Linked DNA regions of Aquitalea magnusonii. The protein of the gene in region 1 interacts with the protein of each later gene in a pairwise test. Links are inferred from orthologs where the notes say so. Each region holds a gene or a part of one and is shown in the gene's direction. Other genes may lie near its edges.

What was found.
Region 2: the proteins of DLM_RS19080 (region 1) and ndk interact in binary tests that used the Escherichia coli proteins (3 or more experiments, as listed by UniProt). The link is inferred for Aquitalea magnusonii from one-to-one orthologs.

Annotation. Positions count from the first base shown.
Region 1 is NZ_AP018823.1:4,069,536-4,085,711, reverse strand. The notes cover bases 6,780-9,520. They hold DLM_RS19080 (5-formyltetrahydrofolate cyclo-ligase), read left to right. Parts: upstream 6,780-7,710; coding sequence 7,711-8,331; downstream 8,332-9,520. Other genes in these bases: pip (prolyl aminopeptidase), read left to right, coding at 9,159-9,520; DLM_RS19075 (EVE domain-containing protein), read left to right, coding at 8,648-9,106; DLM_RS23440 (hypothetical protein), read right to left, coding at 8,373-8,519; DLM_RS19085 (cell division protein ZapA), read left to right, coding at 7,106-7,417; DLM_RS19090 (hypothetical protein), read left to right, coding at 6,846-7,109. Also shown: DLM_RS19135 (YoaK family protein), read left to right, coding at 1-658; DLM_RS19130 (M48 family metallopeptidase), read right to left, coding at 659-1,663; DLM_RS19120 (hypothetical protein), read left to right, coding at 1,904-3,037; DLM_RS19115 (GNAT family N-acetyltransferase), read right to left, coding at 3,038-3,514; cobS (adenosylcobinamide-GDP ribazoletransferase), read right to left, coding at 3,604-4,365; DLM_RS19105 (histidine phosphatase family protein), read right to left, coding at 4,362-4,964; cobT (nicotinate-nucleotide--dimethylbenzimidazole phosphoribosyltransferase), read right to left, coding at 4,971-6,005; more of cobU, read left to right, coding at 6,264-6,779; more of pip, read left to right, coding at 9,521-10,100; leuS (leucine--tRNA ligase), read left to right, coding at 10,391-13,009; LPS assembly lipoprotein LptE, read left to right, coding at 13,116-13,673; holA (DNA polymerase III subunit delta), read left to right, coding at 13,654-14,658; DLM_RS19050 (hypothetical protein), read left to right, coding at 14,837-15,136; DLM_RS19045 (lytic transglycosylase domain-containing protein), read right to left, coding at 15,204-15,989; DLM_RS19040 (YidB family protein), read left to right, coding at 16,112-16,176. UniProt on the Escherichia coli protein: Involved in the removal of 5-formyltetrahydrofolate.
Region 2 is NZ_AP018823.1:576,175-590,156, forward strand. Bases 412-3,382 are described here. They hold ndk (nucleoside-diphosphate kinase), read left to right. Parts: upstream 412-1,669; coding sequence 1,670-2,095; downstream 2,096-3,382. Other genes in these bases: DLM_RS02795 (CoA-acylating methylmalonate-semialdehyde dehydrogenase), read left to right, coding at 412-533; DLM_RS02800 (SPOR domain-containing protein), read right to left, coding at 695-1,531; rlmN (23S rRNA (adenine(2503)-C(2))-methyltransferase RlmN), read left to right, coding at 2,164-3,258; pilW (type IV pilus biogenesis/stability protein PilW), read left to right, coding at 3,255-3,382. Also shown: more of DLM_RS02795, read left to right, coding at 1-411; more of pilW, read left to right, coding at 3,383-3,998; DLM_RS02820 (RodZ domain-containing protein), read left to right, coding at 4,001-4,930; ispG (flavodoxin-dependent (E)-4-hydroxy-3-methylbut-2-enyl-diphosphate synthase), read left to right, coding at 4,945-6,228; hisS (histidine--tRNA ligase), read left to right, coding at 6,283-7,554; DLM_RS02835 (YfgM family protein), read left to right, coding at 7,572-8,201; outer membrane protein assembly factor BamB, read left to right, coding at 8,205-9,344; ribosome biogenesis GTPase Der, read left to right, coding at 9,356-10,768; RNA chaperone Hfq, read left to right, coding at 10,858-11,115; GTPase HflX, read left to right, coding at 11,246-12,385; FtsH protease activity modulator HflK, read left to right, coding at 12,372-13,583; protease modulator HflC, read left to right, coding at 13,585-13,982. UniProt on the Escherichia coli protein: Major role in the synthesis of nucleoside triphosphates other than ATP. The ATP gamma phosphate is transferred to the NDP beta phosphate via a ping-pong mechanism, using a phosphorylated active-site intermediate.

The DNA of each region.
Region 1 (16,176 bases):
GGCAGTAAACCGTTACACCTCGCATGTGTCCGGCATCGTCTCCGGCATGGCCGATGATCTGGCGCTGGGCGAGATTGGCCTGTCCCTGTCCATGCTGGTGATGTTGCTGTGTTTCATCGGTGGTGCCATGCACTCCACCTGGCTGATCCTGTGGGCCAGACGTCAGCGCCTGCGTGGCGGTTATGGGGTATCCATGATGGAGGAGGCCTTCCTGCTATTGCTGTTTGGCGTGCTGGGGGCCGGGCTGGCCAGCCACAAGGGCCTGTTCACCCCGCCTACCGTGATGTTGCTGTGTTTCATCATGGGCATGCACAACACCATTGTCACCAAGCTGTCCGGCGGCTTGCTGCGCTCCACCCACATGACGGGTATCGCCACCGATATCGGCATCGAGTTGACCAAGATGAGTTATTACAACCATCTGCACAGCTCAAAGATCAAGGACATCAAATCCAACCGCAGCCGGCTGTGGGTGTATGGCATGATTCTGTCCGCCTTTTTTCTGGGCGGGGTGGTGGGGGCCTTGGGCTTCAAGCATCTGGGCTATTCCTTTACCCTGCCGCTGGCGTTGTTGCTGTTTGGTCTGGGCCTGCGCCCGGTATGGTATGACATGCGTCTGCGCTGGCGCTGGTGGCAGCACCGCCAGGAGCCGCACTAGTCAGCTTGCCGGAGCGCACTGCCGGGCCATGTCGGCGCTGGCGGCCGGATCGCCCGGATGAGCGGACAGCAGGTTGGCCGCCGCGTGGTCCGGACCGTCCAGTCTGGCCAGCAAGGCGGCGGACAAACAGGGAGACAGGCCGCGGGCTGCCAGTGTCCGGCGTGCCTGTACATCGGCCTCGTGCTCGAACTCGGCACTGTATTTCATATCCGCCAGCATGATAGGGGCCACGGCCTGCAGGGTGCTGCTGTCTCCGGTAAACAGGCTGACGGCCAGCGACGGCCCGCCGGTGCGGATCAGTCCGCGTAGGCCGTGCCGCGCTTCGATGTGGCCGACCGCATGTGCCAGCATGGCAAACAGTTCGTCGTCGCTGCGGGCGCGTTTTACCAGTTGGTCGCTCATTACCACCAGGCCGGCGGGCAAGGGGATGATGTCCGGACCCAGCTCCCGCGCATCCACCAGCCGTAGCTGGTAGTGGTAGCGGCTGGTGTGGGGCACGGCTTGCAACAGCAATTTCTGCAAGCTGTCCTGGCGGGCTGGTGATAGTTGCGAGGGGCGCAGGCCGCTGGTTTTTTCCAGCAGCTTCAGGCTGGCGCTGGCCATCTCTTGCTCAACCGTCACCGGCGTGCGGCGGGCTGCCTCGGCGGCCAGCCAGGGCAGCCCGTTGCGATAACCACCCCATAGTGCGGCGGCCACCAGCGCCAGCAGCAACAGCCGCAGCCAGGGCCAGCCATGTTGCAGCCACTCCAGCAGCCGCGCAGGCAGTGGCTGCCGCCGGGTCAGGTGCTGGCAACCATAGGCGCTGGCCACTTCGATCACCCCGCCATCGGGCAGTTGCAACTGGTCGGGCAGGCCCGATGCGCCAGCCAGAAACTTTACGCTGTGTGCAGGATAGCGGTGGGTATGTACGCCATCGGTAAACACCAGATGATGCGCATCACGCTGCAGCATCACGGCCTTGCCGGCATGGCTGTGGCCATCCAGATAATTGCCCGGCAGACTCATGTCCTGATTCCCTTGTATGCCATGCCCCGGTCGGGGTGGTGGTAACTGCCTTGCCTGTTCTAATCTGTAGCGCAAGCAGGCTGGTTTGGCAACGCCACTGCCCGATGGTGGATGATATGTCCGCCAACAGCAGAATAGGGAGCAGAATGACCGCTGGCTATACGCTGCAGCCATTCTGTGCAGTACTTAACCGTCGTGCCATGGTGGCGCAATACTGTTTCGCTGCAAGGGGGAGAACACATGATGTACAAGACCAGTGGCTTGCTGCTGTTGCTGGTGGCGCAGGCGGTGCTGGCTGCGCCGCAGTTGCTGCAAGGCAAGGTGGGGCAGGCGGCGGTGGTGATGGAGCTGGACATTGCAACGGATGGCCAGGTGGAAGGCCGCTATTTTTACCGCAAGCATCATCGCGACATTGCCTTGAGCGGCCAGCGCCAGGCCGATGGCAGCTTGCAACTGGGCGAGAACCTGCGCTATGACGAACAGCGCAATGACATCACCCTGCGCCCGCAAAACGGTGGCTGGGTAGGGGCATGGCATGGTCCCAAGGCCAGCAAGCCGGTGCCGGTCAGCCTGACACCCTATGCAGCGGCACAGTGGCCGGCCAGCAGCGATGCCGCGCTCAATCCGGTGCGCCAGCGTTCCGGCTACGACTATCTGCGCATGGTGGATCTGCCGCTCAAGCCCGGCAAGCGGGAGCGGGTGCAGGGCCACACCCTGCAGTGGTGGGACGAGCCGGTGAGCAAGATCCGCCTGTTCCGCGTGCTGGATGGTTATCCACAGGCCAGCCTGCAGCGCATCAACCAGTTGCTGGCCGAGCGCCAGTGGCAGGAAGTGGCCAGCTATTTTGACTGCCAGCTAGGCGGCAGCCGCAACAGCGGCGCAGACTTCGAGCAGACCGTCACGCCCCATCTGCTGAGCAACAAACTGCTGAGCGTCAGCATTTTTACCAGCTATTACTGTGGTGGTGCCCATCCGGATTTTGGCGACAATCCGCTGACCCTGGAGGTGGCCAGCGGCAAGCCGCTGCAACTGGAAGACCTGCTGTGGGCAGGCAAGGGCAAGCCGCAGTTGGCACGCAAAGCAAACGGTGAGCGCGCCGACTACCAGTACGAAGAAAGCGTGCTGGCCCCGTGGCTGGTGAACGCCATGACGCGTCTGCATCCGGCGCAGATCAAGCCGGGCAATGAGGATGACTGTGGCTACAGCGATCCGCAGGTATGGCAGTTTGTCAGCTGGTATGCCACGCCGCAGGGCTTATACCTGGGGCCATCCTTTGCCCGCGTGGCACGTGCCTGCGAGTACCCGGCGTGGAGCGTGCTGCCCTGGAGTGTGGTCAAGCAGCATCCGGGTGCGCGGCCCGACCTGCTGCCCTGATCAGGCCGCCTGTGCGGTGGCCGGGCGGCTGCGGCGGCCAAACGGCCAGCGCCATCCCGCGGCGGCCTGTGCTGCCCGCCGCAGTTCCATATAGCGTTCACCATGCTGCAAGGGCGCGAAGCCCAGTCGACGGTAAAAGCTGCGCGCATCACGCGATACCAGCAGGAAGCGGCGCAATTGCTGCAGCTCGGGGTGGGTGATGGCGGCCCTGATCATGGCCTGTCCCACGCCATGGCCGCGCCAGTCGGGCAGCACGAAGACGTCAGACAAATAGGCAAAACTGGCATAGTCGGTAATCACCCGGGCAAAACCGATCTGCCGGTCCTGATGATAGGCGGCGATGATCAATGAATGCCGTATCGCCTTTTCCAGCAGTGCCGCATCCATGCCGCCAGCCCAGTGAGCCTGGGTGCTAAGGAAGTGCAGAATCATGGCGCGGTCCAGCCGTGCCGGGTCGTGCGAGATATCCAGCTGCATGTGTGACTCTCCCTGTGCGGATGCCGGCAGTATCTGGCAAGCACATCACCGTGCCATGACAGATTGATGGCAGGTCTTTTACCGCGGGATCACACCGCGATGGGCAGCAAGGACAGTCCCAGCAGCAGGATTTCACATACCTCGATGCCGGCGCCCAGGCAATCGCCGGTCATGCCGCCCAGCTTGCGCTTGAGCCAGCCACGCCACAGCAGCGCGGCCAGCGGGGCCAGCAGCAGCGGGGGAGCCAGCCAGGCAGACAGCCCCAGCAAGGCCAGCAGGCTAATGAGCTGAAGCGGCCATTGTGCTTGTCCGGCAACGCGCTCACCGCTACCGGGGGCCAGCGCGGGCAGGGTGGCAGACCAGAACAGCGCAAATAGCCGTGCCCAGGCCGGGATCAGCAGCAGGCTGGCCCACTGCGCGGGCTGTTTGGCCAGCAACATCAGTAATACCAGCTTGCTGATGATGGCGCAGATCAGTGCGATCACGCCAAAACTGCCCAGGTGCGGGTCTTTCAGTACCTCGAAAAAGCGCTCACGCGAGCGATGCGCAGCCCCCATGGCATCGCTCAGGTCGGCCAGGCCGTCCAGGTGCAGCCCGCCGGTGATGGCAATCCACAGCAGCAGCCCGAGCAATGCGCCAAGCCAGGGATCATGCCGGCTACCCAGCCATACGGCCAAGTACAGCAGGCTGCCCAGCAACAAACCAACCGGGGCAAACCAGCGCGCGCTGGCTGCCAGCCACTCCGGGTGGAAGCTACGCAGCTGCGGGGTAGGCAGCCGGGTGAGAAACTGGATGGCCAGGATCAGGCCCTGCCACCAGCGTGCAGATGGCGCGTTGCTGGCCGGTTTCATGCGTCGCCCGGACTTTCCAGATGCATCAGGTAGGCCGGGTGGCCTTCAAGGATGGATAGCTGGGCAAAGCCGCCACGTTGCACCGTCATCAGCTTGGCCACTGCAAATTCGGTGCCCAGCAGCTCGGCCAGCAAGGCGGTAATCACACCGCCGTGACACACCAAAACCCGGTGGCTGCCGCGTGCGGTCTGGATCCACTCGCTAAACCCGCTCAGCACCCGGGTGCGGAACATCACATAGCTTTCACCGCCCGGTGGGGTCAGTTCGCCGGCAGCCACCCGACTGCCCCAGTCCGGCTGCTGACGGTACAGCACCTCGCGCGACATGCCGTCCCAATCGCCAAAATCGAATTCGGCAAAGCGCTCGTCCACCTTGAGCGGCAGCGAGCCATGCAGCGCCTGATGCACGGCAAACTCGCGGCAGCGCTGCAAGGGTGAAGTGGCCATGCTGGTGACGGGGGCCAGTTGGTTCAGTCTTTGCCAGCTGCGGCTCATCTGCTCGCAGCCCAGATCGTTCAGCGGCAGGTCGGTACGGCCAATCAGCCGGCCATCGTGATCAATCTCGCCATGGCGCAGCAGGGTGAGCGTGTAAGGGTTCATGCGGCTTCAGTCCTTTTCCGTAACGCCAGCCTGGGCAAAAGTAGCCATTTCGGCATGCAGCTTGATGGCCAGTTGCAGCAGGGGCACGCAGGCGGCTGCGCCCGAGCCTTCACCCAGGCGCATGCCCAGCGCCACCAGCGGGCTCAGTTGCAGGGCTTCCAGTGCCAGCTTGTGGCCGGTTTCTTCCGAACAATGGCTGGCCAGCAGCCAATCAGCCACGGCGGGATCGATGGCACGGGCAGCCAGCGCCGCCGCGCTGGCAATGAAACCATCCACCAGCGAGGGCACACCCAGTGCCGCACCTTGCAGATAAAAACCGGCCATGGCGGCGATTTCCAGCCCACCCAGCTCGGCCAGTACCGCCGTGCCATCCAATGGCTTGTCATGCAGGCGGTCCAGGCCCTGTTGCACGGCGCGGCGCTTGTTGACGAGGCCGGCATCGTCAATGCCGGTTCCCCGTCCGACGATGCTGTCCACGCTATGCCCAGTCAGGCGGCAGATCAGCGCAGCCGATGGTGTGGTGTTGCCAATGCCCATGTCGCCGGCAATCAGCAGATTAGCACCTTGATCCACGGCACGCCGTGCCGCCGCGCGGCCCACTTCCAGCGCGGCAGCGCACTGCTCTGCCGTCATGGCGGCCTGCACTGCCAGGTTGGCAGTACCGGCGGCCACCTTGGCCTGCACGATGGGCAGTTCCGGCAGCGGGTTGAGCACGCCCACGTCCACCACTTCCAGTCGGGCAGAAATGGCGCGCGCCAGCACACAGATGGCAGCGCCACCGGCGGCAAAGTTCTTTACCATTTCACCGGTCACGATGGACGGATAAGCGGATACCCCCTCGGCTGTCACGCCATGGTCACCGGCAAACACGGTGATGGCCGGCTGCAGCGCTGCCGGAATGCTCTGGCCCTGCCAGGCGGCAAAGCGGCAGGCCACCGTTTCCAGCACGCCCAGACTGCCGGCCGGTTTGGTCAGCGAATTCTGGCGTTGCAGGGCGGCTTCATGAAAAGCGTGGACAGGAAGGGCGATGGCCTGGGTCATGATGCAATTTCTCTGGTTGGCATGGACTAGTGCGGGACTCTAAGACATGGGGGGCGGCACGGCAAGCCGAATGCCGGCAAGGCATTGGCATTGCTTGCTGCATATCAAGAGCCGGCATGGCAAAGATCCGGGTTTGCCGCACGGTGTGGCGTATAATCGCCGCCTTGTCCTGCCGCAATGGCAGCGGTGGCAGCCAGGCTGTCACCTATTCTATCTGGCCCGGGTCGGCGCAGTTCCGGCCCACAGGAGTGCAGCTTCATGACGCATCTGATCACTGGCGGTTCCCGTTCTGGTAAAAGCCGCTATGCCGAGCAACTGGCCATGCAGCATGACGGCCCGGTCCACTATGTGGCGACTGCGGAAGTCCGGGATGCCGAGTTTGCCGAGCGCGTCCGTTTGCATCGCCTGCAACGTCCGCCACACTGGCAGGTGCTGGAGGCCGAACGCGGCCTGGCCGAGCTGATTCTGGGGCAGGATCAGGAGGATGGCCTGCTGCTGGTGGATTGCCTGGGCATGTGGCTGATGCGTTTTTTTCGCAGCGATGACCAGTTTGATGAAATGGACTTCGTCCAGGAGCGGCAATGGCTGCTGGAAGCCATTGATGCAATACAGGGCCGGCTGCTGCTCGTCAGCAATGAAATCGGCTGGGGTGTGATGCCGATGAGCCGCGTGGCGCGCCAGTATGGCGATCTCTTGGGCCGGTTGAACCAGGATGTCGCGGCCCGATGCCAGCGTGTGACGCTGGTGGCCTGCGGCTTGCCGCTGGTACTCAAGGGCGGCTGATGCCCGCTGTCGGCATGGCGGGTGTGCCATGTCGGATACAGCAAGACCCGGTCGGGTTTGACGCTGACCGGGCTGGCCGTTATCCTCGCCGCCATGGACAAGGAACTGGAATACCTCGAATCCCGCGTGCAGGCCCTCATTGCCCGCATCAAGGAACTGGAAACCCAGAACGGTCGTTTTGCCCAGGCGCTGGCAGAAGCGCTGAAAGAAAACGCCGAGCTGAATTTCCGCGTGAATGAGACACGCAGCCGCGTGGCCGCGCTGGTGGAGCGTTTGCCCAAGGCAGATGTGCCGGAGCAGGCTGAAGGAGAGGCAGAATGAGCGATATCGTACAGGTCGAGATTGAGCTGCTCGGCCGTCATTTCACCATCGGCACCCCGACGGACGAGCGTGAAACCCTGCTGGAGGCGGTGCGCCTGCTGCAAGGCAAGGTCGATTTGATCCAGCAGCACGGCAAGGTGATGGATGCCGACAAGATTGCCATCATGGCGGCACTGAACATTGCACACGATTTGTTACGCACCAAAGTGGGAGAGGGCTTGGAAATGGCCTCGTTCCAGCGTAAAATACGCAATATGAGCGAAGCAGCCGATACGGCGCTACGCGAAAGCCAGCAAGCCCTGTTCTGATTTCTTACGCTCAGGCAGGAACTGGCAGACACCCAGATCAGCTTATCCCCTGCGGTGTTCGTGAAGGCTAACAATTCCTTTGTACCAATGCGTTCGCTTCTGGCCGCCAGCGTGAGTCACAGGTGTGTCGCGTCCCTTGCGGATGCGCCCGAAGTGGCTGGCAGGTGGCCCCCCCTGGAAACAGGGTACAAGCGAATTATGCCCAAACGACACTCGCGGGGGTCTCCCTTCCACGACCCGGCGCATCTTGCTCCGGGTCGTTTTCATTTGTTTTTCATTGTCAGGCTTGCGCCATGCCCACTCCCGACACTGCCGTCACCGACAAGATTGCCCTGCGCAAGGCCGTGCGTCGTCAGCGCATGGCCTTGACGCCTGCCTACCGCGCACAGGCCATGCGCGCGGTGGCGCGCCATGCCAATCGTTTGCTGCAACGTGGACGGCGTATTGGTGGCTATCTGGCGGCAGGCTCGGAGCTGGATGTGGAAATCCTGCTCAGTACCGCCCTGCAGCGTGGTGCCAGCGTATGGCTGCCGCAGATTCCCGCCCGTGGCCGGCGCATGTGGTTCTCGCGGCTGACCGCCAGTGGAAGCTGGTACCGGCATGCGCGCTACGGCATCGTGGAGTTTGATGGCCCCTGCTTGCGGGCAGAAAAACTGGATGTTTTGCTAGTGCCATTGCTGGCGGTGGATGAAGACGGCTATCGCATGGGGCAGGGCGGTGGCTTTTACGACAGCAGCCTGGCCTTCCGGCAGCGGTCACGCCGTTACGGCAAGCCCTTGCTGGTGGGCGTGGCTTACGATTGCCAGCGGGTGCCGCAGGTGCCGCGTGAAGCCTGGGATGTACAGCTGGATTATCTGCTGACCGAATCCGGCCTGCATCGTTTTGCCCGTGACCAGGGTGCCAAAGCCTCCTGACGGAGGCTGTGCCGGGTAGTGCGCATGCTGCCGGAGGCGGTTTAGTGACCCCAGTGGTGACCATAGCCATAGGCCGGGACGACAACCACCGGGACAACGACTTCTGGTCGATAGGCAACCCGTGGTGGTACCACCACGCAGGCGCTCAATGCACTGGCCAGCAAGACGCCAATCAACAGGCTTTTCATGATTTTCTCCGGTGAACAAGGGCCTGACGGCCAAGGTGTTTATCTGCTTCCAAGCATAATCGAGCACAGTCGCCGCAAGATGGCGTAAATTGTTAAGCCAAGCTTCCATTCATTAACAGACATTTCCCATGCGCTATTGGCTGATGAAGTCCGAACCGGACGAGACATCGATTGACGACCTGATGGCAGCCCCCGAGCGGGCATTCGAGTGGACCGGGGTGCGTAATTACCAGGCGCGCAACTTCATGCGAGACCAGATGCAGCCGGGTGATGGCGTACTGTTCTGGCATTCCGGCTGTGCCGAGCCAGGCATTGCCGGGCTGGCCGAGGTGGTGGGGCCGGCGCATGCCGACTCCAGCCAGTTTGATCCGGCCAGTCCGTATTTCGATGCCCGCTCGAGGCCTGATGCCCCGCGCTGGCAGTGTGTGGATGTGCGTTTCGTGCGCAAGACCCCGCTGCTGAGCTCCGCCTTGCTGCGTCAGCATCCGCCGCTGGAGCAGATGCTGGTGCTCAAGCGCGGCAATCGGCTATCGATCACACCCGTGACGCAGGCCGAGTGGGATTACATCACCAGCCAACTGTGCTGAACCCGGCCCTGCCGCCGCAGTTTGCTCCCATGCCAATCTGACAAGGATGCTGATGCTCTATCCGCCGATTACGCCCTACGCCAGCGGTATGTTGCCGCTGGATGCGCTGCACCAGATGTACTGGGAGCAATGCGGCCGGCCCGATGGCCAGCCGGTACTCTACCTGCATGGAGGCCCTGGCGATGGCTGTGCGCCAGCCAGCCGCCAGTTGTTTGATCCGGGTTTTTATCGGGCCGTGCTGTTTGACCAGCGCGGCAGTGGCCGCTCGGTGCCGCGTGGCGAGCTGCGCGACAACACCACCTTGCACCTGGTGGCGGATATCGAACGCCTGCGCGTGCATTTGGGCATAGAACGCTGGTTGGTGTTCGGTGGCTCCTGGGGCAGCACGCTGGCGCTGGCTTATGCCCAGGCGCATCCACAACGGGTGCAGGGCCTGATCCTGCGTGGCATCTTCCTGGGACGGCAGAGTGAAATCGACTGGTTCCTCCACGGGATGGGCCAGTTCTACCCGGAGGAATGGCAGCGTTTTGTCGCGCCTATCCCGCAGGACGAGCGGCAGGACCTGCTGCAGGCATATTACCGCCGCCTGTGTGACCCGGATCCGGCAGTACACTTGCCGGCATGCCGCAGTTGGGGGCGTTACGAGGCGGCGTGCGTGGCGATCCGACAGCGCCCCGAAGCCATCGCCCGCGCCAGCAGCGAGTATGTTGCCCTGTCGCTGGCGCGGCTTGAGGCTCATTATTTCGTCAACCACATCTTCCTGCCCGAGGGGCAGTTGTTGCAGCAGGTGGAGCGCATTCGTCATTTGCCAGCGGTTATTGTGCAGGGCCGTTACGATCTGGTCTGTCCGCCGGTGACCGCCTGTGAGCTGGCGCAGCACTGGCCGGAGGCGGCGTTCCATCTGGTGGAGGTGGCTGGCCATTCGCTGTGGGAAGACGGCATTCTGAGCGTACTGATGCAGCAGTTAGAGTCCTTCAAACACCGGGTGGACTGAGTCTGTAGTCCTCGCTGCCGTAAATTGATGCAAACATTGCCGGCCATTACCCGCCAAACCGGCCCCTGACATGCCCGCAGCTTGCCGCTGCCGCGGCTTTCTGCTTGCCGGGATGGCGTTGATGCCGTCTGCAGCCAAGCTTTTGTTTTTGTGCGGCTCTTATCGGCAAGGCCCTCTGGCCGCTATAATGGGCCGATTGAATTTGCGACGGACTGCCCAAGCTGCCCTGCCAGGCGGGGACTTGGGCAGTCCGCCCTTTTGTTTTCAAGCCATTCCAGACAAAGATCACCATGCAAGAAACCTACAGCCCGCGCGAAGTCGAAGCCGCAGCGCAACAAAAATGGCAGCGCACTGCCGCCTTCAAGGCCGTCGAAGACGCCAGCCGCCCCAAGTACTACGCCCTGTCGATGTTCCCCTATCCGTCCGGCAAGCTGCACATGGGCCATGTGCGCAACTACACCATTACCGACGTACTGGCCCGCTTCAAGCGCCTGCAAGGCTTTAACGTGTTGCAACCGATGGGCTGGGACGCCTTCGGTCTGCCGGCCGAAAACGCCGCCATGAAAAACGGTGGCGCTCCGGCGGCCTGGACCTATGCCAACATCGACTACATGAAGACGCAGCTGGACAGCCTGGGCTTTGCCCTGGACTGGGAGCGCGAGCTGGCCACCTGCAAGCCGGACTACTACCGCTGGGAGCAGTGGCTGTTTACCCGCCTGTTTGAAAAAGGCGTGATCTACAAGAAAAACGGCGTGGTGAACTGGGACCCGGTGGACCAGACCGTACTGGCCAACGAGCAAGTGGTGGACGGCCGTGGCTGGCGCTCTGGTGCCGTGGTGGAAAAGCGCGAAATTCCGATGTACTACTTCGCCATCACCAAGTATGCCGACGAACTGCTTACCAGCCTGGATACGCTGGATGGCTGGCCGGAACAGGTCAAGACCATGCAGAAAAACTGGATCGGCAAGAGCCACGGCTCCGACGTGGTGTTTGCCTACGACCAGGACAGCATCGGCCATGGCGGCGAACTGAAGGTGTACACCACCCGTCCGGATACCCTGATGGGCGCAACTTACGTTGCCGTGGCGGCGGAACACCCGCTGGCCACCCAGGCCGCGGCCAATAATCCGGCCTTGCAGGCTTTCATCGCCGAATGCAAGGCAGGCTCCGTGGCCGAGGCCGACGTGGCCAAGATGGAAAAGAAGGGCATGGACACCGGCCTGTTCGTCATCCATCCGCTGACCGGTGCCAAGCTGCCGGTGTGGGTAGCCAACTATGTGCTGTGGGGTTATGGCGAAGGCGCGGTGATGGCCGTGCCGGCGCATGACGAGCGCGACTTCGAATTTGCCAACAAATACCGCCTGCCGTTGCTGCAAGTGTATGCCAAGGTGGCTGGCGACAACGATTTCGACGCCAGCAACTGGCAGGACTGGTATGCCGCCAAGGACGACAGCGTACGCACCGTCAACAGCGGCAAGTACGACGGCAAGTCGTTCAGCGAGGCCTTTGATGCCATCGTCGGTGATCTGGAAGCCAAGGCTGCCGGTCAGAAGAAAACCCAGTACCGCCTGCGCGACTGGGGCATCTCCCGTCAGCGTTACTGGGGTTGCCCGATTCCCATCATCCATTGCCCGACTTGCGGCGATGTGCCGGTGCCGGAAAAAGACCTGCCGGTGGTGCTGCCGGAAAACGTGATTCCGGACGGTGCCGGTTCGCCGCTGGCCAGAATGCCGGAATTCTACGAAACCAGTTGCCCCAAGTGTGGCGGTGCCGCCAAGCGCGAAACCGACACCATGGATACCTTTGTGGAATCCAGCTGGTACTACGCCCGCTACGCCAGCCCCAAGTGCGACACCGCCATGCTGGACAAGGCAGCGGCTGATTACTGGCTGCAAGTGGACCAATACGTCGGTGGTATCGAACACGCCATCTTGCACCTGTTGTACGCACGTTTCTTCCACAAGCTGATGCGTGACGAAGGCCTGGTATCCAGCGACGAGCCGTTCAAGAGCCTGCTGACCCAGGGCATGGTTATCTGCGAAACCTTCTACCGCGAGCTGCCCAACGGCAGCAAGGACTGGATCGCCCCGCAAGACGTGGTGCTGGAACGTGACGCCAAGGGCAAGATTACCGGTGCCACCCATCGTGTGGATGGCCTGCCGGTGGTGGTGGGCGGCGTGGAGAAAATGTCCAAGTCCAAGAACAACGGCGTGGACCCGCAGGAATTCATCGAGAAATACGGTGCCGATACCGCGCGCCTGTTCATGATGTTTGCCGCCCCGCCGGAGCAAAGCCTGGAATGGTCCGACGCTGGTGTGGAAGGTGCCTTCCGCTTCCTCAAGCGCCTGTGGAAACTGGCCAAGGAACATGCCGACGCCGGTGTGGTGGCCGCTTATGCCGGTGGCGAGCTGAATGCCAGCCAGAAGGAACTGCGCTTCAAGCTGCACAGCACCATCCAGAAAGTGGCCGACGACTATGGCCGTCGCCAGCAGTTCAACACCGCCATTGCCGCAGTGATGGAACTGCTGAACACCTACGACAAGACCGACCGCAGCGATGCCGCCGGCCGTGCCGTGGCACAGGAAGTGCTGGAAAGCGTCACCCTGCTGCTGTCGCCCATCGTGCCGCACATCACCGATGCCATCTGGTCGGTGTTGCAGCCGGGCAGCGAGCTGCTGCAACAAGCCTGGCCCAAGGTGGACGAGGCCGCGCTGGTGAAGAGCGAAATCGAAATGATGGTACAGGTGGCCGGCAAGCTGCGTGGCAGCATCACTGTGGCAGCCGATGCGGCCAAGGATGTGATTGAAGCCACCGCCTTGGCCCATGAAAACGTGCAGAAGTTCATGGAAGGCAAATCGGCCAAGAAGATCATCGTGGTGCCGGGTCGTCTGGTGAACATCGTCGTGTAAACCCCGGCCCGCCCTGCACGGGGCGGGCTACCAATCCTGCCGGTCAGCTTATCCTCCCCGCTTGGGCGGGGCTGGGCCTGACCGGCTCCTGTTACGGAGAACAGGCATGAACCGAATCCTGCACGGACTGGCACTGGCCAGCCTGGTGTTCCTGCTCAGCGCTTGCGGTTTTCACCTGAAGGGCATGGGTGGCAGCAGCCGCCCGCTGCCATTTAACAGCGTCTATGTGGAAGAGGGCAGCAGCAAACTGGGACCCATCCTGCATGAAACGTTGGCGCGTAATGAAAAGCTGGTGCTGTTGAGCGCGCCCAAGCAGGCCGAGGCGGTGCTCAGTGTGTTGAGTGAAAACCAGGCCAGGGAAGTGTCCACCATCAACAGCGGTGGCAAGGTCAACGAGTACTTGCTGAGCTATACCGCCTCGGTACGTACCGTGCTGGGCGGGGTGCCGGTGGAGCCGGACATGGTAATCTCGGTACGCCGCTACCTGAACTATTCCGATAGCGATGTGCTGGGCAAGGAGCAGGAAGAAGCCCTGCTGTGGAACGATATCCGCCGCGATGCTGCCGAGCAGCTGATCCGCCGCCTGGCCTATCTGCCGCGTCCGGCGCAGCCGGGCAAAGCCAGCCAGAGTCTGAAGCCTGCCAATGCCCAGCCTAAGCCCTGAGTCGCTGGATGCGGTGCTGGCCAAGGGCCTGGCACCGCTTTACCTGATTCATGGCGAGGAAACCCTGCTGGCGCTGGAGGCGGCGGACAAGCTGCGTAAGCTAAGCTCTTCCCAGGGCTATCAGGAGCGGGAAGTCCTTACCGTTGAGGCGGGGTTTGACTGGTCGCAGCTACGTGAATCCATGAGCAGCGTATCGCTGTTTGCCAGCCTCAAATTGCTGGAAATCCGCATTCCGGGTGGTAAACCCGGTACGGAAGGGGCAGAGGCACTGCAGCAACTGGCCGCAGCACCACCACAAGACACCATCACCCTGATCACCCTGCCCCGGCTGGAAAAGGCCCAGTTGCAATCCAAATGGTTTGCCGCACTGGAAAAAGCCGCCGTGGTGGTGGAGGCAAAGCCGGTGGGCCGTCATGAACTGGCCGGCTGGATTGCCCGGCGCATGAAGCTGCAGCAGCAGCAGTTGTCGCCGGAGGCACTGAGCTTCTTTGCCGACCGGGTGGAGGGAAATCTGCTGGCGGCACGGCAGGAAGTGGACAAACTGGCCTTGCTCTATCCGGCAGGGGAACTCAGCCTGGAACAACTGCGCGAGGCGGTGGCTAATGTCGCGCGCTTTGATGTGTTCCATCTGTCTGAATCCTGGCTGTCGGGTGATAGCGCACGGGTGCAGCGCATGCTGGAAGGTTTGCTGGCCGAAGGCGAATCGCCGGTGCTGGTGTTGTGGTCCTTTACCGAGGATGTCCGCATGTTGTTGCGCTTGCGTCAGGGTTTGAAAGATGGCCGGCAACTGCGCGATCTGGCGCGCGAACTGCGCTTGTGGGGTGACAAGCAGCGGCTGGCGGAACCGGCCTTGCGCCGGATTGGGCCACGCAAGCTGATGACGGCGCTCTCGGAATGTGCGCGTATCGATCAACAGATCAAGGGGGTGGCGGTTGGCGACCCCTGGCATTCCTTGCGAGGTTTGGCCCTGCTATTGGCAGCATGATGTAGAAAAAATATCGGTATCTGAAACGGTCAGCATGAGCTGGCCGTTTTTTTTTAAACAAATCCAAGTTTCTCTGTTTTTGTTTAAATTTCTTTTAATAAACTATTGAGATTGTTGGAATGCTGCCATATGATAAGCAAGAGTTAATACATTTTAAACAATAAAGCAAAGAACAAACATGATGCAAAACGAGGGCGTCAGTGCGGCTGTTACGGCTGGAGAGCACCGTACCCGCAGCAAGGTGGTACTGGTTGAAATCATCCATCAAACCCTGGAGGTGTTGCTGACAGCAGAGGATGCACGCCTGGTTCACTGGGACGGTCGCATCCTGCGCATCCACAAGCTTTCATCCCGCAAGGCAAACCAGATCCTGCACGCTCCGGATGCCTATCCGGGTTTTCTAGGCGTGTTTGATCACCGGGCCTGCTACCGCGATCTGGCCGAACCGCTGGGTGAGATTCTGGGTGTGCAGTTGTAAGTCCTGATGTGCGCGACAGCAAAAAGGCCTTCAGAAGAAGGCCTTTGTCATGTGGTGGGCGGTATGGTTACAGCGCTGCTGCTTGGGGAGGGCTGATGCTGCCTGGCAGGATCATGGCCTTGATGCGGCGAGGGCCACGCGGATGACCGATATAGACCTGCCCGGTACGCTTTTCGTAGGAGGCCAGCACCTTGGCCACGTAATCACGGGTTTCGTCGTAAGGGGGGATGGTATTGCGATACTTCTGTACCGCCCCTTCGCCAGCATTGTAGGCGGCAATCACCAGTGGCAGGTCATTGTTGAACTGGCTGAGCAGAAAACGCAGATAGCGGGCACCGGCACGCAGGTTTTGTCGCGGGTCATCCAGCCGGCTGACGCCAAAGCGTTCACCAGTCGCCGGAATCACCTGCATCAGGCCGATGGCACCCTTGGGGGAGACCGCCTGCGGATTGTAACCGGACTCCACGGTAACGATGGAATGCAACAGGTCGGCATCCAGTTTGAACTCGCGCGCGGTCTGGTCGATCAGATGCTTGTACTGCGAAGCCAGCTTGGAGTTGTAAGCCGGCGCACTCACACTTTTCAGTCCGTCGGTACGCGCTGCCGCGGCTACCGGCAAGCGGTTATCGTGGCTTAGCGTGGCACCCAGGCCAGGGGTGGTGGCATCGTCCAGTGCGGCGTTGCTGCCGCTGCCGGGCAGCATGCTTTTCTGGTAGAGCTGGTAGCGTTCGTCAAGCTGGCGATTGGCGAGATGTACCTGGCCCTGCTCGTCCACAAAACCATAAAGATCGGCGTGTACGTTGTTGGCAAACAGGCAGGCCAGCAAGGCCAGGGCAGCATGAAATAATCGCATTGGGCTGGAAATGGCAGTAAGAATGGGTAAAGAACGCGCTATTGTACTGATTTTTCTATGCTATTTTGCAAGTAAAGTTTGTTGAAGACATTTTAAACCGTTTTTCCGTGAAAGGACGAAACATGAGCCTGTTTGATCAGCTGGGTAGCTTGCTGGGTGGTGAAAGCGGTGGTGTGAGTGGTGCCGT
Region 2 (13,982 bases), 3.5 Mb from region 1 along the record:
GTCCGCTGGTAACGCGCCAGCATCTGGACAAGGTGAGCGGCTATATCGCGCAAGGGGTGGCCGAAGGCGCCAGACTGGTGGTGGATGGCCGTGGCCTGGTGGTGCCAGGCTGCGAGGAAGGCTTCTTCATCGGCGGCACGCTGTTCGATCACGTCACCCCGGAGATGACCATCTATCAGGAAGAAATCTTCGGCCCGGTGCTGGCCGTGGTGCGGGTGGACAGTCTGGAGGCGGCAGTAAAGCTGATCAACCAGCACGCCTATGGCAATGGCACGGCCATCTTTACCCGCAATGGCGGCGCGGCGCGGGAGTTTGCCCATCGCATTCAGGTGGGCATGGTGGGCATCAATGTGCCGATTCCGGTGCCCATGGCCTTCCACAGCTTTGGCGGCTGGAAAGCCTCGCTGTTTGGCGACCATCACATGCACGGCCCGGAAGGTGTGCGTTTTTACACCCGCATGAAGGCCATTACCAGCCGCTGGCCGGCCGGGCAGGTGCAGAGCGCAGAATTTGCCATGCCAACCCTGGGTTGAGCGGCAGCAAGGGGAGCCGTGCTCATCGCCTGGCTTCTCTTGCTCCGGACATGGTGTGCATCCTCTGATTCACCTTCAGGCAGCCGTGGCTGCTTTTTTTCATCGGGGCAAACACAAGGCCCGCCTTGTTGAAGGGCGGGCCGGTGTGCTGATTGGTGCAATTACTGACCGGCGGGAGCCAGCAGTGCGGTGTAGCCCAGGCTGCGCAGCTTGGCCATGGCCTCGTCCGCCTCGGCGCGACTTTTGAATGGTCCCAGTTGCACACGGGTTTCGGTATGCGCCTCGATACCCTTGGCCTTTAGCTCCTTCACCAGTTTTTCAGCATTGCCCGTGCTGGAAAACAAGCCCAACTGCAACTTGTAGCCCAGCGAGCTGCCTTCCGGCTTGGCCTTGCTCAGTGGCGCGCTCTGGGGCAGGGCGGTGGTTTCTGCATTACTCACCACCACCGATGGCACGGGGCTGGCAGATGGTGCAGGCTTGCTGGCCGCTGTGTGCGGTGCAGCGGTGTTGGTCATCGCTGGCGGGGCCGGATTGGGTGTGTTGCTGGTGGTGCTGGTGGGGGGCTTGCCGGCAGCTTTGCCGGCAGGCGGGTGCGCCAGCGGTGCTGTCACCGGTTTGGCACTGGCCACCGCCGGGGTTTTGCTGATATCCGGAGTCTGCGGGGGCGCAGCAAGTGGTGCTGCGGGCGAGGGCGAGCTGCCCGCATCCGTTACGGGTGCGCTGGCTTCGGCCACGGGGGTACTGGCGCTGGTGGGTTCGGCAGCCGGTACTTCTGCTGCCGGGGCTGAGGTGGGGTTGACGATCTTGCCCGAACTGCCTGCTGGTGTGCTGGCTGTCATGTCCACTTTGGGCTTTTTCATGCCATCCAATACCGGAATTGCCGCCAGCGCCACGGCCACCAGGCCGCCGGCAATCGCCAGCCGCTTTTTCAGCTTGCTGTTGAGGTCTTTTTCATCCGGCTCCGTGCCGGGGTGCTGCCCTTGGTTTTGTTCTGTCATGGCCTTGAATTTTATGCAGCAGAGGCTTGAAAAGGCTGGTAAAATGTCGGGTTCCTCAGAATTGCGTAACCCGAGTGGATAAGCTACAGCCTAGTTTAGCCACTTGTTCTGTTATTTGGGAGTATTTGGGAGATATTTATGGCAATTGAACGTACCCTGTCCATCGTTAAGCCGGATGCCGTCGCCAAGAACGTGATTGGCAAGATCTACGACCGTTTCGAATCCGCCGGTCTGAAAATTGTAGCCGCCAAGCTCAAGCAACTGTCCCGTGCAGAAGCCGAAGGCTTCTACGCCGTACACAAAGAACGTCCTTTCTTCAAGGATCTGGTTGACTTCATGGTTTCCGGCCCGGTGATGATCCAGGCTCTGGAAGGTGAAAACGCCATCGCCAAGAACCGCGAACTGATGGGCGCCACCGACCCGAAAAAAGCTGACGCCGGCACCATCCGCGCTGACTTCGCCGAGTCGATCGACGCTAACGCCGTACACGGCTCCGACAGCGCTGAAAACGCTGCCATCGAAGTGGCTTACTTCTTTGCCGCTTCCGAGATCTACTCCCGTTAATCTCGTTCTGCCGTAATGGATGTATCTGGCGGCAGCCTGGTGGCTGCCGCTGTTTTACCGAGGATTGCATGAAAACCAACCTGCTCGACTTCAATCTGGACCAGTTGACCGAACACTTTGCCGCCATGGGAGAAAAACCCTTCCGTGCCAAGCAGGTGATGCGCTGGATGCACCAGATGGGCGAAGACGATTTCGACGCGATGACCGACCTGGCCAAGAGCCTGCGTGCCAAGCTGCACGAGCGTGCCGAGGTGCGCGTACCGTCGCTGATGACCGGGCAGGCGTCCAGTGATGGTACCCGCAAGTGGCTGCTTGACGTCGGCACCGGCAACGGTGTGGAAACCGTGTTCATTCCGGAAGACGACCGCGGCACCTTGTGCGTGTCATCCCAGGTGGGTTGTGCGCTGGAGTGTACCTTCTGCTCCACCGGCCGCCAGGGTTTCAACCGCAATCTCTCCACCGCCGAGATCATCGGCCAGTTGTGGTGGGCCAACAAGGCCATGGGCGTGACGCCCAAGAACGAACGCGTCATCTCCAATGTGGTGATGATGGGCATGGGCGAGCCACTGGCCAACTTCGACAATGTGGTCAGCGCGCTGCAAATCATGCTGGACGACCACGGCTACGGCCTCAGCCGCCGCCGTGTGACGCTGTCCACCTCCGGCCTGGTGCCGCAGATGGACCGCCTGCGCGAAGCCTGTCCGGTGGCGCTGGCCGTCAGCCTGCACGCCCCCAACGATGCGATTCGCGATGAAATCGTCCCCATCAACAAGAAATATCCGCTCAAGGAGCTGATGGCAGCCTGCCAGCGTTATCTGGAAAAGGCCCCGCGCGATTTCATCACCTTTGAATATGTGATGCTGGACGGCATCAACGACCGGCCGGAACATGCGCGCCAACTGCTGGAACTGGTGCGCGATGTACCGTGCAAGTTCAACCTGATACCGTTCAATCCCTTCCCCAATTCGGGGTACGATCGCTCCAGCAATAATGCAATCCGTATTTTCCGGGAAATGTTGCAGGAGCAAGGCTACGTGGTTACCGTAAGGAAAACCCGCGGCGACGATATCGATGCCGCCTGTGGGCAGTTGGCGGGACAGGTGATGGACAAGACCCGCCGTCAGGTCAAATGGATGCAGATCGCGCAGGAGAATCAAGAATGATCAAGTGGCGAGTGTGGATGGCAGTGAGCCTGTTGGCGTATTCCTGTGTCGCATTCGCCGCTCCGGCCAACCGGAAACTGGCGGAAATCCGCAGCCAGTTGGCCGTCGAATATGCTTCCCTCGGCAATTTGCCGGTGGCGCTGGAGTCGGCCAACGATGCCGTCAATGCCGATGACGGCTTTGTCGGTGCCTACCTTACCCGTGCCTACATCTTCACGCTGATGCAGTTGGATGCCGATGCCGAGAAGAACTTTCTGAAGGCTTTGCAGGTCGACCCAAACAGTCCAGAAGCCAATAACAACTATGGCCAGTTTCTGTGCGAACATGATCGCCCGCGGCAGGCCATGGATTATCTGGCCAAGGCAATCGCCAATCCGCTGTATCAAACCCCGCAAACGGCCTATCTGAACATGGGCCGTTGCAGTGTAAAACTGGGTGAAACCACCCAGGCCAATGATTACCTGTTGACCGCATTGCGGCTGTCTGCGGACTATCCGCCCGCACTGCGGGAGCTGGCGGCCTTGCATCTGGAGCTGGGCAATGCCAAGCTGGCATCCTTTTATTTTTCCCGCTTGCTGAAAATTGTCGGGAATACCCCGCCCGGTGCCGATGTGCTGTGGCTGGGGGTGCAAATTGCCAGAAAAGGGGGAGACCGGGCGCATGAGGCGGAATATTCGGCCCTGCTGAAAAACAAATACCCGGACTCCAAGGAAACTCAAATGCTGTTGAGTGGAAGCTGAAGATGGAACAGGAAGCAAATGACCAGCCTGCCGGCTTTGAGGTCGGTGCGGCGCTGAAAGCAGCGCGCGAGCGGGCCGGCATGAGCCTGGGCGAAGTGGCCGACAGGCTGAAGCTTTCCATCCGCCAACTGGAAGCCATCGAACACGATGATTTCCAGCAATTGCCGGGTGCAACCTTTGTCCGTGGTTTCGTCAGGAATTATGCGCGCTTTCTCCGGGTTGACCCGGAACCATTGATGGCCAGGCTGGAGCAGCAGTTTCCATCGGCAGTCAATGACGTGGTCAATCTGGTCAAGCATGAGGCGCAGGGTGATGCCGTGGCACACGCTGCGCAGGCAAGCGGACTGGACAGCGCACAGGCAGCGGGCGGTAAGGCCGGCAAATGGCTGATCATCGTACTGCTGCTGGCGGCACTGGCTGCTGCCGTCGCCTGGTTCCTGTCGCGGCCCGCCGATAAGGCGGATGACAGCAAGCAAAGCTTGCAACCCATGCTGACGGAACAGGCCGCCTCGGCAGCGACGCCAGCCTCGGCTGCCTTGCCGCAGCCCGCGGCGGCATCCGCGCCGCAAGCCGCGCCAACGGCCATTACGCAGCCGGTTGCATCGGCCCCCGCCGTGGTGACGCAGCCGGCCCCGCCAGCCAGCAAGCCGCAGGCCAGCGCGCCAAGTGCAGGGGATGCCACCGCCAGCGCCGCGACCGGCAAGATCAGCCTCAGTGCCAAGCAGGCAGCGTGGATCTCCGTCATTGATGCCACCGGCAAGAAGCTGCAATTTGGCACGCTGGAAGCAGGTGGCAGTAAGGAGTTGAGCGGTACGCCGCCGTTCCAGCTGAAAATTGGCAATGCGGCCCAGGTTGAACTCAGTTTTAACGGACAGCCGGTAGCGCTGGCCGACAAGATTCGTGGCACTACTGCCAAAATTAAACTCAAGTAAATGCGGATTGTTGCATGAATAGCGTGAATATCGCGCGACGCCCCACCCGCCAGGTGCGTGTGGGGCATGTCATGGTGGGGTCGGCTGCACCGGTTGTGGTGCAGTCCATGACCAATACCGACACGGCAGACGCCATCGCCACCGTAGAACAGGTTTATCAGTTATCCCAGGCAGGCTCCGAGCTGGTGCGCATTACGGTCAATTCGCCGGAAGCTGCCGCGCGCGTGGCGGAAATCCGTCAGCGCCTGGACGACATGGGCTGTGATGTCCCGCTGGTGGGCGATTTCCATTTCAATGGCGAACGCCTGCTCAAGGAATACCCCGACTGTGCCCGCGCGCTGGCCAAATACCGAATCAATCCTGGCAATGTCGGCAAGGGTGCCAAGGGGGACGACAAGTTCGCCTACATGATCCGCACCGCGGCCGAGCTGGACAAACCGGTGCGCATCGGCGTGAACTGGGGCAGCCTGGATCAGGCGCTGCTGGCACGCATGCTGGATGCCAACAATCGCAAGCCGCAGCCCTTGCCACTGGAACTGGTGATGCGCGAAGCGCTGATCGTGTCGGCACTGGAGTCCGCCGACAAGGCGATGGAGCTTGGTTTGCCGGCAGATAACATCCTGCTGTCGTGCAAGGTCAGCAATGTGCAGGATTTGATCACCGTTTACCGTGATCTGGGCAAGCGTTGCGATTTCCCGCTGCATCTGGGCCTCACCGAAGCCGGCATGGGCAGCAAGGGCATCGTGGCTTCTTCCGCGGCGCTGGCCATTCTGTTGCAGGAAGGCATTGGCGATACTATCCGTATTTCGCTCACGCCGCAGCCGGGCGAAGCACGTACCCGTGAAGTGGTGGTGGCGCAGGAACTGCTGCAAACCATGGGCTTGCGCAGCTTCACCCCGCTGGTGACTGCCTGTCCCGGCTGTGGCCGCACCACCAGCACTTTTTTTCAGGAACTGGCCGACCAGATTCAAAGCTATCTGCGCGAGCAGATGCCCATCTGGCGTTTGCAGTACCCTGGCGTAGAAGACATGAAGGTGGCGGTGATGGGCTGTGTGGTAAACGGTCCGGGCGAAAGCAAGCTGGCCGACATCGGCATTTCGCTGCCGGGCACCGGAGAGGTACCGGTGGCACCGGTCTACGTGGATGGTCAGAAAGATGTCACCCTGAAAGGCGACAATATCGCGGCAGAATTCATGGCGCTGGTGAACAACTATGTTCACAGCCGTTTTGGTGAAGGTGGCAGCAAGCGTCGGGAAGCACCGGCTGCACGCACCATTCCCATCCTGCCGCAGCGCTGAGCGCAGGCAGCACCGGGCTGGCAAGATCAACCGAATAGCAAGAAAAAATATCAAATGGCGCAAAAATTGCAGGCAATCAAGGGCATGAATGATGTACTGCCCGCCGAGTCGTACCAATGGGAATACTTTGAAGGCGTACTGCGCAAGCTGCTGGCCGACTATGGCTATCAGAACATCCGCACCCCGATTGTGGAAACCACACCGCTGTTTGTGCGGGCCATTGGCGAAGTGACCGATGTGGTCGAAAAGGAAATGTACACCTTTGTCGACAGCCTCAACGGAGACAGCCTGACGCTGCGTCCGGAAGGTACCGCCGGTACCTTGCGTGCCGTGGTGGAACATACCTTGCTGTACAACACCACGCAGAAGCTGTGGTATATGGGCCCGATGTTCCGTCACGAAAAGCCGCAAAAAGGCCGCTATCGTCAGTTCCACCAGATGGGTATCGAGGCGCTGGGCTTTGCCGGTCCGGATATCGACGCCGAAATCATCGCCATGACTGCCGACCTGTGGCAGCGCCTGGGCCTGAGCCAGTATGTCCGTCTGGAAATCAACTCGCTGGGCAATGCCGAAGAACGTGCCGCTCACCGCAAGGCGCTGATCAGCTATCTGGAAGGCTTTGTCGACATTCTGGATGAAGACGGCAAACGCCGTTTGTATACCAATCCGCTGCGCGTGCTGGATACCAAGAATCCGGCATTGCAGGACATGGCCAATAATGCGCCGCGCTTGTCCGATTATCTGGGCGAAGCCTCACGCGCCCATTACGAAGGCTGGAAGGCCATGATTGGCGCACTGGGCATCGACTTTGTCGAAAACCCGCGCCTGGTCCGTGGCCTGGATTACTACAATCAGTCCGTGTTCGAGTGGGTGACCACCGAACTGGGCGCACAAGGCACGGTATGTGCCGGTGGCCGTTACGATGGCCTGATTGAACAACTGGGTGGCAAGCCTGCACCGGGCATCGGTTTTGGCATGGGTCTGGAGCGCGTGCTGCTGCTGTTGCAGGACAAGGGTTTGTTGCCGGCGGCACGCAGCGTGGATGTCTACATCGTGCAGCAGGGCGATGGTGCCGCCATGTATGCGATGAAACTGGCCCAGCAGTTGCGTAGTGCCGGGCTGTCGGTCATCCAGCACCTGGGTGAAGGCAGCTTCAAGTCACAAATGAAAAAGGCCGATGGCAGCGGTGCAGAGTTTGCCGTCATCATCGGTGAAAACGAAATGGCGGCTGGTCAGGCCGTGGTCAAGCCCATGCGTGCCGAGGCAGCACAGCAAACCGTGGCGCTGGACCAGGTCGCTTCAACCATTGCCGCGATCAAGGCTTGATATAAGGGGGGTGCGCAATGGCGTACGACTTGCAGGAACAGGAACAGATCGACTCCATGAAAGCCTTCTGGCAACAGTGGGGCAAACTGATTGGCGGCGCAGTGCTGGCCATCAGCGTGGCCTACCTGGGCTATAAGGGCTATGGCTACTATCAGGCTGCGCAGGCCAGTAAGGCCGCCGTGGTGTTTGCCGATGTGGAGCAGGCTGCGCAGACGCAGGATGTGGCCAAGCTCAAGTCGGCAGCAGCATTGCTGCAGTCCGACTATGCCGCTACGGCCTACGCCGCCGATGCCGCCTTGCTGGCGGCCAAGGTTGCGTTTGAAAAGAACGATCTGGCCACAGCCCAGACCCAGCTTTCCTGGGTGGTGCAGAATGTGAAGGATGAGGCCATGGTTGCCGTGGCGCACCTGCGCCTGGCCACCATTCAGCTGGATCAGAAGCATTACGATGCCGCCATTGCGGAACTTGGTCAGGCTCACCCCAGCGCCTTTGATGCACTGTTCCTTGATTTGAAGGGTGATGTGCATGCCGCTAAAGGCGATAAGGCCGCTGCCCGTGATGCGTACAAGGCCGCCCTGGCCAAGCTGGTGGGGGAATCACCCAACCGCCAGTTCATTCAGACCAAACTCGACGCACTGGGAGGTTAATTGATGCGCCGCCAATTGCTGGTTACTGCTGTTCTTTCCTCGTTCTTGCTGGCCGGCTGCGCCAGCTGGTTTGAAAGTTCTTCCGCTGCAAAACCCACACCGCTGGCGGCCATCAAGCCTATCCAGGCCCTGAACGTGAAGTGGAGCCTGTCGCAGGCCGCCTCCGACAATGCATTCTCCCCGGTGTATGCCAACGGAAACGTCATCTCGGCTGATGCTTCCGGTCGCATCCGCACCGTGGATGCCTTGTCCGGACGCGTCAGCGCTGACGTTTCCCTCAAGCGCGAGCTTTCCACTGGCGTGGCTGTTGCGGGTGATACCGTGATTGTCGGCACTCAGGACGGCAAACTGCTGGCGGTTGAGCGCAGCAGCGGCAAGCAGTTGTGGGAACAAACCCTCACCAGCGTGGCGCTGGAAGCCCCGCAAATTGCCGCCGGCATGGTAGTGGTGCGCAGCAATGATGGTCGTCTGACCGGCTTCAGCCTTGCCGATGGCAAGCAGCAATGGTCGGTAGCACGCACACAACCACAGTTGCTGGTACGTAATACCGGTTCCATGCAGGCGGTGGGGAATGAGGCGGTCATGGTGGGCCTGCCCGGTGGCAAGCTGGACATCATCAGCCCGGCCAATGGCAACACGCTATGGGAAGGTGTGGTTGCCAACCCGCGCGGTGCCACCGAGCTGGAACGCATCACCGACATCACCAGCCGCCCGGTCTACGATGCCGGGCAGGTATGCAGCGTAGCCTATCAGGGGCGCGTTGCCTGCTTCGATGCCAAGAGCGGTAGCCTGATGTGGGCAAGAGAGCTGTCATCCAGCCGTGGTGTGGCACTGGATGACAGCAAGCTGTATGTCACTGCGGAAGATGGTTCGGTGTGGGCGTATGATCGCAGCACTGGTCGCAATCTGTGGAAAACCGACGCACTGAAATTCCGTAATGTATCTGGCCCTGCCATGCTAGGACGTTTTGTTCTGGTGATCGATGGCGAGGGCTACGGCCATCTGCTGTCCAACGAGAGCGGCAGTCTGGTGGGCCGTGTGAAACTAGGCAGCGAAGGCACCGTCGCCCAACCCCTCTCCCTGGGCGCATCTGCCCTGGTGCAGGGGCAGAATGGTCGCCTGTCGCTGCTGTCGATTGAGTAAAAGCTGTAACCATGAAACCAACCGTAGCACTGGTCGGCCGCCCCAATGTGGGCAAGTCGACCCTTTTCAACCGGCTCACCCGTAGCCGTGACGCCCTGGTCGCCGACCAGCCCGGCCTGACCCGCGATCGCCATTACGGCCATGGTCGTGTGGGCGGGAAACCGTATCTGGTGGTAGACACTGGCGGTTTTGAACCCGTGGTCGATGCAGGCATCCTGTTCGAGATGGCCAAGCAGACGCTGCAGGCCGTGGATGAGGCCGATGCCGTGGTGTTCCTGGTGGATGGCCGTACCGGCATCACGCCGCAGGACAAGATCATTGCCAATCGCCTGCGTCAGATCGACCGACCGGTGTTTCTGGTAGTCAACAAGGCAGAGGGCATCAGCCATGCCATCGCCGGTGCTGAATTCCACGAACTGGCACTGGGCCAGCCGCTGGTGATTTCCGCGGCACACGGTGACGGCGTGCGCGAACTGATGGATATGGTGCTGGAAGACTTCCCCGAAGAAGTGGAGGAAGAAGACCGCTATCACCCCAAGTTTGCCGTCATCGGCCGCCCGAATGTGGGCAAATCCACGCTGGTGAATGCCATTCTGGGGGAAGAGCGCGTCATCGCCTTCGACCAGGCGGGTACAACGCGTGACAGCATCTATATTGATTTCGAGCGCGAAGGCCATACCTATACCATTATTGACACGGCCGGTGTGCGGCGTCGTGGCAAGGTAAACGAAGCCATCGAAAAGTTTTCCGTCATCAAGACGATGAAGGCGATCGAAGACGCCAATGTGGCAGTGCTGGTGCTGGATGCACAGTTGGATATCTCCGAGCAGGATGCCACCATTGCCGGTTTCGCCCTGGAGGCAGGTCGCGCTCTGGTAGTGGCAGTCAATAAATGGGACAACCTGGACTTCGAACAAAAGGAAACCATCAAGCGCGATATCGCGCGCAAGATCAGCTTCCTGGACTTTGCCAAGTTCCATTACATTTCTGCTTTGGAAGGCCGTGGTGTGGCGGATCTGTTCAAATCCATTGATGAAGCCTACCAGGCAGCGATGGTGAAACTGGCCACACCCAAGCTGACCCGTGTGCTGAATGTTGCAGTTGAACGTCAGGCCCCGCCGCGTTCGGGCCTGATGCGTCCCAAGATGCGTTATGCTCACCAGGGCGGGATGAATCCGCCTATCATCGTCATTCACGGCAATGCACTGGATGCGATTCCGGCAAGTTATACACGTTATCTGGAACATACCTTCCGCAAGGTGTTCAAACTGCAGGGTACGCCCTTGCGAGTACAGTACAAAACCTCGGAAAACCCCTTCGATACCGAAGAGTCCAAGGAAAAAACCAGGGCCAAGCCCAAACCGATGTCCAAGATGCGTGGGCGCGAGAAGGAAGTGCGCTGGGGCAAGAGTGGTAAAAAATAGTAGGCTGGGTTTTTTTCTGCTAAAAATAAGCATGCCAGCCGGGTTTAAAAGATTACTTAATACAACAATCAACGATTCGGAGAAAACGAATGAGCTCTAAAGGGCAAATGTTACAAGACCCGTTCCTGAACATCCTGCGTAAGGAACACGTGCCGGTTTCCATCTACCTGGTAAACGGCATCAAGCTGCAGGGTCAGGTCGAGTCTTTTGACCAATACGTCGTGCTGTTGAAAAACACGGTAACCCAGATGGTCTACAAGCACGCCATCTCCACCGTGGTACCGGCCCGTCCGGTAAACATCCCGCACGAACATCCGGGTCAGAAGCAGGATCAGCAAGACGCCTGATCAGGCCGAGCGCTGTATCCTCCACGGGCCGCCAGGCTGTGTCATCACGACACGGTTTGTCGGCCTTTTTTCATGCCAGGTTGGGCTGCAGGCAGCATCTGTGCTGCAGACCTGCCTTTCTCCTACGGTTATGAATACTGTGTTTGATCGTCCCGATATTGGAGACCAGGCTGTACTGGTCTGTCTGGATTTTGGTGATCCGGATCATCAGGAAAATGTTGCCGAATGCGCCGAGCTGGTGCGTTCTGCCAATGTCACTGTCACCGGCATCATCCAGGGCAAGCGCCAGCGGCCCGACGCTGCCTTGTTTGCCGGCAAGGGCAAGGTGGAAGAAGTTGCGGTGATGGTACGGGCAACCGGTGCCAATGTGGTCATCTTCAACCACCAGTTGTCACCGGCACAGGAGCGCAATCTGGAACGCGCGCTGCAATGCCGCGTGATCGACCGAACCAGTCTGATTCTGGACATTTTTGCCCAGCGGGCCCGCAGTCATGAAGGCAAGCTGCAAGTCGAACTCGCGCAACTGTCGCATATTGCTACCCGCCTGGTGCGTGGCTGGACCCACCTGGAACGCCAGAAGGGGGGGATCGGCCTGCGAGGACCGGGTGAGAGCCAGCTGGAAACCGACCGTCGCTTGTTGGGCAACCGGGTCAAAGCATTGAAAGAACGCCTGGCCCAGGTGCAGAAGCAGCGCAATACCCAGCGTCGTGGCCGCCAGCGCACCGGCATTGCATCGGTATCGATAGTTGGTTATACCAATGCAGGCAAGTCCACGCTGTTCAATGCGCTGACCAAGGCGCGTGCTTATGCAGCCGACCAGCTGTTTGCCACGCTGGATACCACCAGCCGCAAACTTTTTCTCAATACAGAAACCTCCATCATCGTTTCCGACACTGTCGGCTTTATCCGCGATTTGCCGCATACCCTGGTAGCAGCATTTCGCGCAACACTGGAAGAAACCATCCAGGCAGATTTGCTGTTGCATGTGGTTGACTCGTCCAATCCGCTGCGTGATGTCCAAATCGAAGAAGTCAACAAGGTGCTGGCCGAAATCGGAGCGGAGGCTGTTCCCCAGCTAATTGTGTGGAACAAGACCGATTTGCGTCAGTTGCCGGCCGCCATTGAGCGTGACGAACTGGGCGCAATCCAGGCAGTACGCTTGTCAGCACTCACTGGCGAAGGGCTGGAACTCTTGCGTGAGGCGCTTGCCGAACGTCTGCAGTCATCTGATAACCAACACGAAGAACAAGACGCATATGTCGCAGAATGATCCAAACCGGGGGCGTCGGGGCAGTGACGGACCGCCGGATCTAGACGAAATTTTCCGCCAGCTTAATCAGCGCCTGGCACGTTTGCTTGGTGCCCGTCCTCCGGCAGGGGGACAGCCAGGCCCGCAACCGCAAGCGGCATTCAAGGGCGGGGCCATCGCCGTTGTCGGCGTCCTGGCGGCACTATGGCTGGGTAGCGGCTTCTATGTGGTGGATGCCAAGGAGCAGGGGGTGGTGTTGCGCATGGGCAGTTTCAGCCGCGTGACCGATCCGGGCCTGCAGTGGCATGCGCCTTACCCGTTTGAAAAGGTTGAAATCGTCAACCTTACCGAACTGCGCAGCGTGGAAGTGGGCTATCGCAGCAATGCCAAGAACAAAGTGCCGGAAGAATCCCTAATGCTGACGGCAGACCAGAACATCATTGATGTACAACTGTCGGTGCAGTACGACGTGAAGGACCCCAAAGCCTTCCTGTTCAATAATGCGGCTGCAGATCACAATGCCAACGATATTGTGAAGCAAGCGACGGAGACGGCTATCCGGGAAGTGGTTGGACGCAACAAGGTTGACTTTGTGCTCAATGAAGGCCGCTCCCAGATTGCTGCAGATGCACAAAAAGTGATTCAGGACATTCTGGATCGCTATGGCCTGGGCGTGCGCATTGCCAAGGTCAATATCAATGCGGTGCAGCCTCCCGAGCAGGTGCTTGCCGCCTTTGATGATGCAGTCAAGGCCGGTCAGGATAAGGACAAGTTGCGCAATGAAGGCTTGGCCTATGCCAACGATGTCGTCCCCAGGGCAAAGGGGATGGCCGCCAGACTGGAGCAGGAGGCCGAAGCTTATCAGCAGAAAGTGGTAGCGGAGGCAGAGGGGGATGCGTCGCGCTTCAAACAAGTGTTGTCGGAATACAACAAGGCTCCCAAGGTCATGCGTGACCGCCTTTATCTGGACATGATGCAGCAAGTAATGAGTGCCACCAGCAAGGTGATTGTGGATCAGAAAGGCGGCAATAGCCTGCTTTATCTGCCCCTGGACAAACTCACGCAGGCTGCAAATGCCCCAGCACCAAATGGTGCTGCCGCGCCAACTGCAGCACCCCCGGCGGCACCCGTTCCCGCTCCGGCGGCTCCGGCAGTCCGTAACGGCAAGAGTGGTCGTGATTCTGGCCGTAGTCGTGACATTTTCGGTGGGGAGCACTGACATGCAGAAACTCATGCCAACCATGCTTGCCCTGCTTGCTGTCCTGTTCATCGCCAGCCTGTCGTTGTTTACGGTCGACCAGCGCCAGTACGCCATGGTCTTCCAGTTTGGAGAGGTGGAACGTGTCATCAAGCAGCCAGGTATTCAGTTCAAGATTCCACTACTGCAAAATGTGCGCTATTTCGACAGCCGCGTACTGACCATCGATGCCGAAGCGCCCGAGCTGTTCAATACCCGCGAGAAGAAGAACGTGCTGGTGGATAGCTACGTGAAATGGCGCATTGTCGATGTCGAACAGTTCTACAAGAGCGTTGGTTCGGAAGCCGCCGCAGTTGCCCGCTTGAAGCAAACCATCAATGACGGCTTGCGCGCCGAGTTCGGTCAGAAAACGGTTGCTGA